2 regions of the Gordonia sp. 34D genome follow, and region 2 is predicted to be linked to the other one. Evidence: predicted binding sites of a transcription regulator. Region 2 holds the regulator's gene; the other holds the start of a gene.
The links. Region 2 encodes LexA, which represses DNA repair genes until DNA is damaged. Its sites were predicted from a motif close to CGAACANNTGTTCG; they were not measured.
Positions count from the first base shown of each region.

Region 1: AC1L34_RS03010 (SAV_6107 family HEPN domain-containing protein) is a predicted target of LexA. The motif match lies at 2,473-2,486, and genes of this name have one in related genera.

Region 1 covers NZ_CM155293.1:648,868-654,324, forward strand. Annotated here, with positions in the region: gene AC1L34_RS02995 (methylenetetrahydrofolate reductase) at 1-770, shown strand, start outside; gene AC1L34_RS03000 (LppM family (lipo)protein) at 812-1,690, opposite strand; gene AC1L34_RS03005 (GNAT family N-acetyltransferase) at 1,687-2,382, opposite strand; gene AC1L34_RS03010 (SAV_6107 family HEPN domain-containing protein) at 2,683-3,210, shown strand; gene AC1L34_RS03015 (DUF3040 domain-containing protein) at 3,320-3,733, shown strand; gene mraZ (division/cell wall cluster transcriptional repressor MraZ) at 4,195-4,632, shown strand; gene rsmH (16S rRNA (cytosine(1402)-N(4))-methyltransferase RsmH) at 4,946-5,457, shown strand, end outside.
Region 2 covers NZ_CM155293.1:1,309,101-1,314,557, reverse strand. Annotated here, with positions in the region: gene AC1L34_RS06070 (phosphoenolpyruvate--protein phosphotransferase) at 1-1,477, shown strand, start outside; gene lexA (transcriptional repressor LexA) at 1,509-2,192, opposite strand; gene AC1L34_RS06060 (LysM peptidoglycan-binding domain-containing protein) at 2,660-3,019, shown strand; gene nrdR (transcriptional regulator NrdR) at 3,091-3,546, shown strand; gene hrpA (ATP-dependent RNA helicase HrpA) at 3,572-5,457, opposite strand, start outside.

The sequences.
Region 1 (5,457 bases), 660 kb from region 2:
GGGCCGGAGGCACCACCCGCGACCGCACCGTGCGGATCGCGGGCGAACTCGCAACCGAAACTACGCTGCTGACCGTCGCGCACCTCACGGCGGTCAACCACAGCATCGACGAGTTACGTGCGCTGGTGGGTGCCTATGCAGACAAGGGCATCGTCAATCTGCTGGCCCTTCGTGGCGACCCGCCGGGCGATCCGCTCGGCGAATGGGTCAAGCACCCGCAGGGCGTCTCATACGCGGAAGAACTGGTCAGTTTGATTGCCGAACTCGGTGATTTCCATGTCGGCGTTGCATCGTTCCCCGAAGGACATCACCGCGCACCGAACCTGGCCGCCGATACCGGCAACCTGGTGCGCAAACTGCGCGCGGGTGCCGAGTACTCGGTGACGCAGATGTTCTTTGACGTCGACGACTACTTGCGCTTGCGCGATCGCGTTATCGCCGCGGACCCGGAACAGGGCGAAAAGCCGCTGATCCCGGGAATGATGCCGATCACGTCGTTGAAGTCAGCACGACGGATGACTGAACTCTCGGGCAGCACCATCCCCCGAGCAGTCGAGGAGCGGCTCGCCAAGGCCGCAGGCGATGGTCCCGAAGAGAACCGCGAATACGTGCGCGCTGTCGGTATTGACCTCTGCACGGAGGCCTCCGAGCGGCTCATCGCCGAGGGAGTGCCGGGGCTTCACTTCTGCACCCTGAATTTTGCGAAGGCGAGTTGCGAAGTTCTCGAACGGATTGGTGTCGACACCCGAGGGGCACTCACCGCAGTTTAGAGTCGTGCCGCCTAGCTTGGTGCTGTCGAGAGTGGTGCCGACTAGTGCGGCGCGCGTTCATCGTTCGATCCGGCTTTGGCTTTAACCGCCGCAGCGTCGGCACCGACGGTTTTTGACTCGGCGGCGTTCTTGGCCGTGCCAACTTTTGCGGTGTCCTGCTTCCAGAATGCGAGGTTGCGGCGAGCGGGGCGACCGGGGCGTGGCGTCCGGTCGCGACTTTGGTAGGCAGCATAGGCCACCATCGCGACGACGATCGCGCACAGGAGCCACATGAACCAAGCCCAACTCGACACGGCTGCGGTGGCTGGATCGGGGTATTCCGCGTCGGCCTGCATGTCGATGTTTTGACCCGCGGGCGGCGTCCACGAGACTGCGGTGTCCGCGATCTGGCGGCCGTTGGTGGCAATGACTTCGCCGCCGAACGAGACTGTCAGGGCGAAGTACACCGAATTCGGCTCCAAGCCAGCCAGCGATGCCGAGCCGCGGAAGCGGACGATGTCGGCACTGCGCTGGGACTTCAGTGTCACAGTTGCCGCGGGATCAGGGAGGGCCGCGGCGATGATGTCGCCGAGCTGACTGAACTGGCCTGCCGTCAGCCGATCAAAAGTGAGTTCCGAGCCGATCTTGCCTTCTGGGGTTGACACCGGTTGACCATCGGGTGCCGTCGTGGTGGAAGGCGGTGCCGGGGGTGTCGTCGAATCGGTGGCCGCTGGATAGTCCGCGGCCCACACCTGTCCACTGAGCGAAGCGGGAATATCGAACGCTGGCTTTTGCGGATGCTGATCCGGTGATGCCGCAATGATGACGGTGCCCGAGAACTGGTCGCCGACGGTCGTCGACTTCGTCAGGCAACCGGTCAACAGTGGGATCATCGCCAACAATCCCAGAATCAGCATGCACGTGCGGCGGATCAGTTTCACTGCCTCATCGTGCCAGACGAAACGTCGTCTTCGGCGGCAGGCGCACCGAGGGGGAGTGCGCGCCCGAGGAAAGCAAATGGTCGGGCATCGCCGACAAAGTTGAAGTAGCGAAGCACATCACCGAACCCAAGGCGGCGGTAAAGGCCCCAGGCGCGGTTCTCTTCTCCAGGCACCTCCGGCGTGGATAGCAGCACCTTGGCTTCGGAGCGATCGTGCAGGAGTGCGGTGAGCAGACGTTCGCCTACCCCTCGGCCCTGCGCCACCGGGTGCACATGCAGTTCGGTGAGCTCAAAGTAGTCGCGGAGATACTCGCGAGCCTCGGCCGGTGCCATGCCCGCGCGCATCAGACCCGAATACAACTGGCGATGCCACCACTGATCGGGTGCTCCTCGGTAACCGTAGGTGACGCCGATGAGTACCTCGCGGTCACCGGTTGCCAGGGGCGGTCGTACACGCAAGTGGGAGAAGGTGGGGCGCAGCGAGTCGAGGGCCGAGATCGTCGCGAATGCGCCATAGGCCACCCAGTCGGGGCGCGCGATGTGGTCCCGCCAGAGAGGCACGCGGGAGGTTTCGCTGCCGCGCGGATAGTGCATTGCGGTGACGTAGACGTGCACTGCCGGATCGAGCCACAGATGCGCTAACTCTGGGGAAAGCCGAGCGATGCGGATCGAGGACACACCAGATGACGTCATCGTGGTTCCTCTCTTCCGGTGACGCGCGGGCAGTAAGGAGGATATCGGTACTTGCCGCCGCGCTTGCATTCCGGCTATCGTGAAGACTATCGAACTGGTGTTCGTATCGGTTCGTGAAACCCGGTGGCCTGGCGATGGGGAAGACATCGCCGGGCCATTGGTGTTGGTACTAGAGGACAGTGAATTCGGTAGCGCTGTCCTTGTTGGTGCACCTGGCGAAGGAAATATTGTCAGAGGTCCCTGCAATGGTGTGGTTAACGGCCCGGGAAACACGGGCAATTTGCTACGAAAGGCGGCGACATGGCGTACTCAGCGCACGATTCCTCTCGCCCAACCCCGGCGCTTCTGGTTCCGGCCGCTCGGCAGTCGGTCGCTACCGCGTCCAGTGTCGATCCGGTCGTCGTGCATCGGAGTCGCGATCTACTCGAACGTGCCGAGGTGCTTTTCGATCAGGCGGCGTCAGTGCAAGACGACGGCGCCGAGCGCTTCCGGTTGTTTTATCTCGCCGCCATCCGTGCGTCAGGTGCCGTCTTGGAGATCTACGAGCCCTCATCCAAGATTCGTCGTCGCCGGGGTGCGGCCGACGCCTGGAGTCGTATTAAGGCCCGTGCCCCGCAATGCGGTGAGTTGGCTGAGTATTTTGGCGGCTTGTCGACGATGCGCTCGCAAGTCGAAGCTGGCTTGGTGCGGACCGTCGATCCAACGTTCTGTGCCCGGGTCGAGCGTCGTGCCATGGAATTCCTTGACGTCGCCGATTCGACGCTTTTGGCCTACGAACAGGGCAAGCTCACGCCCAAGCGAACGCCAACTCGTCGTACGGTGGCGTGAAAGTAGAACCCATCCGGCGGCAATGGTGGTAAGGCGACGTGATGACTCGTATCATGGGGGCATAGGTGCGAGCAGTCAGAACTTGCCCACAACCAGTAAGGGAGGGGCGGTGCCGCTTTCCGAGCACGAGCAGCGCATGCTCGATGAAATAGAGAGCGCTCTCTACGCCGAGGACCCGAAGTTCGTTTCGAGCGTGACCCGTCACAAGGTTCGCGTTCCGAACGCTCGTCGTCGGATCGTCGTGGCGCTCGGGTTCTTGGTCGGTCTCGCCTTGCTGATTGGCGGGCTCATGGTCGACGTGGAGATCGGGGGTCTCAAGATTTTGAGTTTCGTCGGTTTCTTAGTGATGTTCGGTGCAGCCGCATACGGGCTGATTGGTGGACGCGCTCAGATGTCCGGGCCCGCCGATGCATCGACGCCGAAGAAGAAGTCAAAAGCTGGCGGTGCCGCGCACGGCTCATTGAGTCAGCGCATGGAAGACCGCTTCAATCGACGGTTTGAGCAAGACGACCGGGATATCTGAACTTCCGCACTACCGGCACTTAGCGCCAACAACTGAATTCTTAACCAGTGGGGCCGCATCTCTTTTTGAGATGCGGCCCCACTGGTTTTTCTGACTTATGTCGTCGTGGGTCTAGGGGATCAATCTGGCGGTCGATTGCTATCCCGACCGCGGCGGTGCAGGTGTGCCCCCACTTCGCCCCACCCGAGTTCCCCACTTCGCCCCACGATCGGCAAAATGTAGACCTCAACAGCCTGTTTAGTCTCTTTTTGAACCATCAATCACGGAAGACACGCCGGAATGGTCGGCGAGTTTCCTGAGAGTTTGCTGGGCTGTATACCCCGTGACCTGCAGGTCTATGAGCGGGTGGGCAACGAGTGGGTGTCGAGGGTGGAATGTGGTGGAAAGTGGGGTAATGTGGGCATCACTGAGCGAGGGGGACACCGGAATCCTCCGAACTTGGAGGGTGAGGAGGCGTCGACATGGCTCGTTTTGTCGGCACCTACACGCCCAAGCTCGATGACAAAGGGCGGCTCACGTTGCCCGCAAAGTTCCGCGATGCACTGGCAGGAGGGGTCATGGTCACACGAAGCCAAGACCGCAGCTTGTCGGTGTACCGAACTGAAGAATTCGACGCCATTGCCGATCGGGCAATGACGGCCTCGCGAAACGATCCGGAAGCTCGTGCGTTCGTGCGGTACTTCTTCGCCGGAGCCGACGAGCAGCGAGTGGATGGCCAGGGGCGAGTGAACCTCTCGGCCGAGCACCGAGCCTATGCGGGGCTCACAAAGGAATGCGTGGTCATCGGCTCGTACGACCACCTCGAGATCTGGGACGCACCAAGCTGGCGCGAATACCAGGCCGCGCACGAGGAAGCGTTCTCGGCCGCAGGGTCGGAAGCGTTGAACGCAATCCTCTAAGTGGGAAGCGCTACAGCTCAACTAAATATCGGTGATTACGCACCTGCGGTGAGTCGAGGCCTCGGCCCGATGATGACCCTGACGTACTTCCCCAACGCCAGGTTCGCCTCGGGCGGGGACCCCGCCTCATCGCACTGTTTTCTCCGACCTTGATCGCAAAGTCGATCAACAAAATTTTCTGATAGCCGGCAATGGTTATCCGCGCGGTTCGGGGGGACGCACAGCACGACAGCATCGACTCAAGGCACGGTCACAGCGGCAGGGAGGGCAGCAGGTGAACGCACAGCAAGGCGAACACGGTCACGTTCCAGTGATGGCCGATCGGATGTTCGCACTGCTCGAGCCCGCACTCACCCGCGCGTCGTCCGATGGAACCGGTGCTGTCCTGGTCGATGGGACCCTTGGTGCCGGTGGCCACACAGAATACTTTCTCGAGCGGCTAGCTGGGCTTCACGTGGTTGCGATCGACCGTGACACCTACGCCATCGAATCGGCATCGGAGCGGCTCGGTCGCTTCGGTGGCCGCGTCGAATTCCACCACAACCGGTACGACGAGATTGCCGAGGTGGTAGCCGCGACGGGCCGGGCTGCCGTTGACGGCATCCTTCTCGATCTGGGCGTTTCGTCGATGCAACTCGATCAAGCAGGTCGCGGTTTCGCGTACTCGGTCGACGCGCCGTTGGACATGCGGATGAATCCGGACGACACCCTGACCGCTGCCGACATCCTTAACACCTACGACCACGGTGCCCTCGCACGGATCCTCAGCGAGTACGGCGAAGAACGCTTCGCAGGCAAGATCGCATCCGCCGTGCTCCGTGAACG
Region 2 (5,457 bases):
CTCCCGCAACTCCGGTGTTGCAGCCGAAGTCCTCATTGCCACAGCAGCTTTGGCGCGCGACCGTGGTTGGATCGGTGCCGCCAACAAGGCCATTTCGGGGGGAGCGCCCGCCGCACTCGCGGCCATCGCTGCGACCGATCAGTTCGTCGAAGTCTTCACCAACCTGGGCGGCTTGATGGCCGAACGGGTCACGGACCTCAAAGATGTTCGTGACCGGGTGGTCGCAGAACTCCTCGGTGTCGCCGAACCCGGTATCCCCGTTCCCGACGAGCCATCAATCTTGCTCGCCGACGACCTTGCCCCCGCGGATACTGCCGAGCTAGACCCAACCAAAGTAATTGGTTTGGCCATGCGGTTGGGCGGGCCCAGTAGCCACACCTCCATCATTGCGCGACAGTTGGGCATCCCCTGCGTTGTCGCGGCTGGCGCCCTTGGCGACATCGATTCCGGTGCGATGGGATACGTCGATGGTGACTTGGGAACCGTCGGCAGTTCACCCGATCCAGAACTCATCTCGGTGGCAGTCGCGCAGGCGCATGCGCGTGCGAAAGAGATCGCTGGCTGGCGTGGCCCCGGTCGGACCTCCGATGGTCACCCGGTTGCGATACTCGCCAATGTGGCCGACGGATCCTCGGCCAGAGAAGGTGCTCGGGCACCAGTCGAGGGGGTGGGGCTATTTCGTACTGAGTTGGCTTTTCTCGAACGAGCTGATGAGCCATCGGTTGCCGAGCAGGTGGCGCTCTACCGGGAAGTCATCGATGCTTTCCCCGGTCGCAAAGTAGTCATCCGGACGTTGGATGCTGGTTCGGATAAGCCGCTGAAGTTCGTGAACAACACCGAAGAACCCAATCCCGCCATGGGGGTTCGGGGAAACCGCATCGTGAAGAGCTATCCAGAAATCCGCGACAACCAGTTACGGGCGCTGGGGGAGGCTGCCAAGGGGGACGGCCGTAGCGCTCCGTGGGTCATGGCACCGATGATTGCCACCGTTGACGAAGCGCGCGAGTTCGCCGGTGCCGTTCGGCTGCAGGGGCTGATTCCCGGCGTCATGGTGGAGGTTCCATCGGCGGCGCTGCTGGCCGATGGGATCCTCGCGGAAGTTGACTTCGTTTCCATCGGAACCAATGACCTCGCGCAATACACGATGGCCGCTGACCGGATGTCGCCGGAACTGGCGGAGCTCACAGACCCGTGGCAGCCAGCCGTTCTGGCGCTCATTGCGAAAGTCGGCGAGGCGGGCCAGCGCGCGAACAAGCCGGTCGGGGTGTGCGGTGAGGCGGCTGCTGATCCGCTGCTGGCCTGCGTCCTGGTTGGCCTCGGAGTGACTTCACTGTCGACGGCTCCGGCGGCTGCCGCGGCGGTCGGCCTGCAACTCGGAGAGGTCAGTCTCCAACAGTGCCGAAACGCGGCGGCGGCGGCTCTCAATGCAGTCAGCCCAGCTCAGGCACGCGACGACGCGCGAACCAAACTGGGCTGACCGGGGTGAATCGCTCCGGATGGAGCACTCGCTAAATGCGGCGCATCACGGTGACGACCTTGCCGAGGACTGCGGCGTCGTCGCCGGGGATGGGCTCGAAGTGCTCGTTGTGCGGCATCAGCCAGACATGACCGTCGACGCGTTTAAACGTCTTGACGGTGGCTTCGCCGTCGATCATGGCGGCGACAATGTCGCCGTTCTCGGCGACATTCTGCTGACGAACCACAACCCAGTCTCCGTCGCAGATAGCGGCGTCGATCATTGACTCGCCAACTACGCGAAGCATGAACAGTGAACCGTCACCGACGAGTTCGCGGGGCATCGGGAAAACATCTTCGACAGCCTGCTCGGCAAGAATCGGGCCGCCCGCGGCAATCCGGCCGAGAACGGGTACGAACGTCGGCTTCGGCAGAGAATCGTCCTCGCCGCCGCTACTGCCGCCATCCGGCGGGGTGCGCCCGCTATCGCGGACATTGACTGCGCGCGGACGGTGAGGGTCGCGCTTGAGTAGGCCGCGGCGCTCGAGGGTGCGCAGTTGGTGCGCCACCGACGAGGTCGAGGTGAGACCCACCTCCTCGCCGATTTCACGGATGCTTGGCGGGTAGCCGCGTTCGCGTACCGACTTGCGGATGACTTCCAGAACATCGCGCTGTCGCTGGGTGAGGGAAGCTTCCAGTGTCTCGGTCGAGAGCAGTGGATCTGGCGTGTCGGTCACCGTCGGGCCTTTCGTCAGCTGTGTTCGATTGATAGCTCCACGCTAGTTGAGTAGGTCACAAAACTCAAACAATTGTTCGATGCGTGTCGAACTTTGTCAGAGGCATGGTGTTAACTATCGAACAAGAGTTCTTCGAACACCCGATCGATAGGAGATCACCGATGAGCGCCAATGTTCTCAAGGCTCCCGTGGAGCGCCTCGAGCGTAGTGGCCACACTCGTGTGGGCTCGGCCGGTAGTAGCCGTCGCGCCGGCCTCGAAGTAGTTATGACCTGCGATCTTCCTGTCGTGGCGCGCGATTCTTCGGGTCGGGTACAGGCGCAGCGAGGTGACGTTCTTTGCTTTCCGAGCGGTCGCCCGCAGCGTCGCCAAGTGCGAGCTATCGCAGACTTAACTCGAACGGACGAGCGATCCAAGAGCGCAGCGCCTGTCAGTCATTCGAATGAATGGCGGCGCGAGCGCTCGCCGATGTTCGAATCGTCCTCGAACGTGCGAGGCGTTACCCAACGTTCGAATTACCGCAGTAATCAAGCTGCCGTCTATCGTCGTCGTCGCGTGGTCGGGGCACTCCTGGTTGGCGGAGCGCTCGCAGCCATGGTGTGGATGTTCGCGATCGTCGGAGCCAATCTCGAATCAACACCACCGGCAGCCCCGCAGGCGACCGAAGTTGTGTATGTGCGGGCAGGCGAGTCACTCACCAGCCTGGCCCAGCGCATCGCGCCCGATTTGCCGACCGCCGGAGTGATCGCGCAGCTCCGTGAGATCAATGGCTTAGAAACCTCGGGTCTGGCGGTCGGCCAGGCATTGCGGGTCCCGGCCTACAAGTAGGGAAGCCCCCAGGTTCGTGCTGGAACGCACTGCGAAACAAGGCAGATTGGGCCGCCGGGTATTCTCGTGACATGCGATGCCCGTTCTGCAAGAACGATGACACCCGAGTAGTCGATTCCCGAGTCGCCGATGATGGCCAGGCCATCCGGCGTCGTCGGGCATGCAGTGCGTGCGGGCGCCGGTTCACCACCGTGGAGTCGGCAGTTCTGTCCGTTGTTAAGCGCAATGGTATTTCCGAACCATTTAGCCGGGAGAAGGTCATGAAAGGCGTGCGCCGGGCATGCCAGGGGCGCGACATCGATGCCGATGCGCTCGCGAAACTGGCAGTGCAGGTGGAGGACACGGTTCGGTCCTCCGGATCCGCCGAAATCCCCAGCAACGAAGTTGGTCTCGCCATCCTCGGGCCACTGCGCGATCTCGATGAAGTTGGCTACCTGCGCTTCGCGTCTGTCTACAAGTCCTTCGAATCAGCCGACGACTTCCAACACGAAATCGACGACCTCCGCCGCGACCGCAGCAAAAACTGAAGTCCAGCGAACTGCCGCGACTCCGCTAGAACTTGTCGATTGCCTTCAGGATTCGCTGTTCGGAAACACTTCCCGCAGTGCCGAGCTGCTGGGCAAACAAGCTCACACGCAACTCTTCGAGTCGCCACTGGACCATTTCCCCAAGGTCGTCGTGTCGACTCTCAGGGAGCTGAGCAATCCGTCGATTCCACGCCGCAATGATGCGATCGATCGAAGCCAAGGCATCGTTGTCGCGGCTACCCGTGGTTTGGAGATTCTCAAGTCGCAGCCGAGCGGCCGTGAGATAGCGCGGAATTGAGCGCAAGTGCACCAGCGCCGTGAGTCCAACAAAGCCGTCGAATATCAAATTCGACACCTGATCGGCGACGTCATCGGCAGCCAGGGTTCCCGCGCGCGCGTCAATTGCCCGCCGAACTGGCCCGTACTCGGCCAAAGCGGCGACCGCCGCGTCGAAGTATTCGGGTGCCCGCGAACGGACCACCGGTGCGATGCGCGCCGACAGGTCGGCGAAGTCGCTGGCGTTGCGAATCTCGGTGATCGATTTTTCGGCAGCCACGGCGTCGATTATCGCCCGGTTGGTGCAGTCGGCAAGCAGCGCATCGACGTCGGAGTATGGGCTTTGGCTCAGTGAAAGCTTCGCCATCGGGGGCAGCCCGGTAGCGAGTCGGCGACTCGGCGGGGCGATCGCAACGCGAAGCAACTCAATAATGCCGGCGCGGATCCCGGCATCTCGCTCGGCGGGCGAGGCGGCGATCGTCCGCCTGACGCCCTTCCCGGGAACCGCTGCCAAGCTCGGATACCGGGTAATAGTTTGCCCGGCGACAATGGCGGTCTCGGAATCTTCGAGGGTCCCGATGCCATCCGGTGCCCACGTCGTCGCCACCGGTGCACTCGGAGTTTTCGGTCGGCCAGCGAGGTCATCGCGTAGCGCCGACAGTCGATCGCCACGGGCCACGATGGCACCTTCGGCATCGGTCACGGCAAAGTGCATCCGCAAGTGCGGATCCAGATTCGAGGGCCGGAAATCTCGCGGAGTCAACGTCACACCGGTGATCGTGGACAACTCGCGAGCCAAGCCGGTCAGCAGCGGCTCACTTCGCGTCGACAGCTTGGCCAGCGCCAGATCGGCATACCGCGAGGCGGGCGACATCGACTTCCGTAGACCCTTCGGCAGGGACTTGATCAGTGCCGTCACCAACTCGCTGCGCATCCCCGGGACAAGCCAGTCGAAGCCACTGTCGCGCACGTGCGCCAGCAGAGCCTGCGGAATGACGGTAGTGACCCCATCGTCCGGGGCACCCGGCGCAAAGTTGTACCGCAATTCCAGCCGGGCTTCGCCTTGCTGCCACGCGGCCGGGAAATCGGCTGCTTTGGGGATCTCGTCGGATGCAAAATCCTCAAGCCTGAGGTTCAGCAGGGTGGGGTCTGCCCGTCCAGCCTTCTTCCACCACGAATCGAAGTGCCGGGTGGAGACCACATTCGATGGAATCTTGGCGGCATAAAAATCGAAGAGATCTTCGTCGGAGATGCGGAGGTTTCGACGTCGAACGCGGTGCTCGGACTCCTCGGCGTCGCGCATGAGATTGGCATTGTGGGCGGCAAAGGCGTGGCGATTCTTCCACCGGGCAGCAACCAAGGCCTCCTGGATGAAGATCTCGCGCGAGGTTTGCGGATCGATGGGCCCGTAGTTGACGCGGCGCTGGGCCACGAGAGGAACGCCGTAAAGGCTGACTTTTTCATACGCCATCACGGCGCCGCGTCGCGTGGACCAGTGTGGCTCCGAATAGGTACGGGTCACCAGGTCGCCAGCAACTGATTCGACAACGGCGGGATCCACCGAGGCCACCGTGTGTGCAAATAGTCGGGAGGTCTCCACCAATTCGGCGGCGACGACGAAAGCGGGTGGCTTGT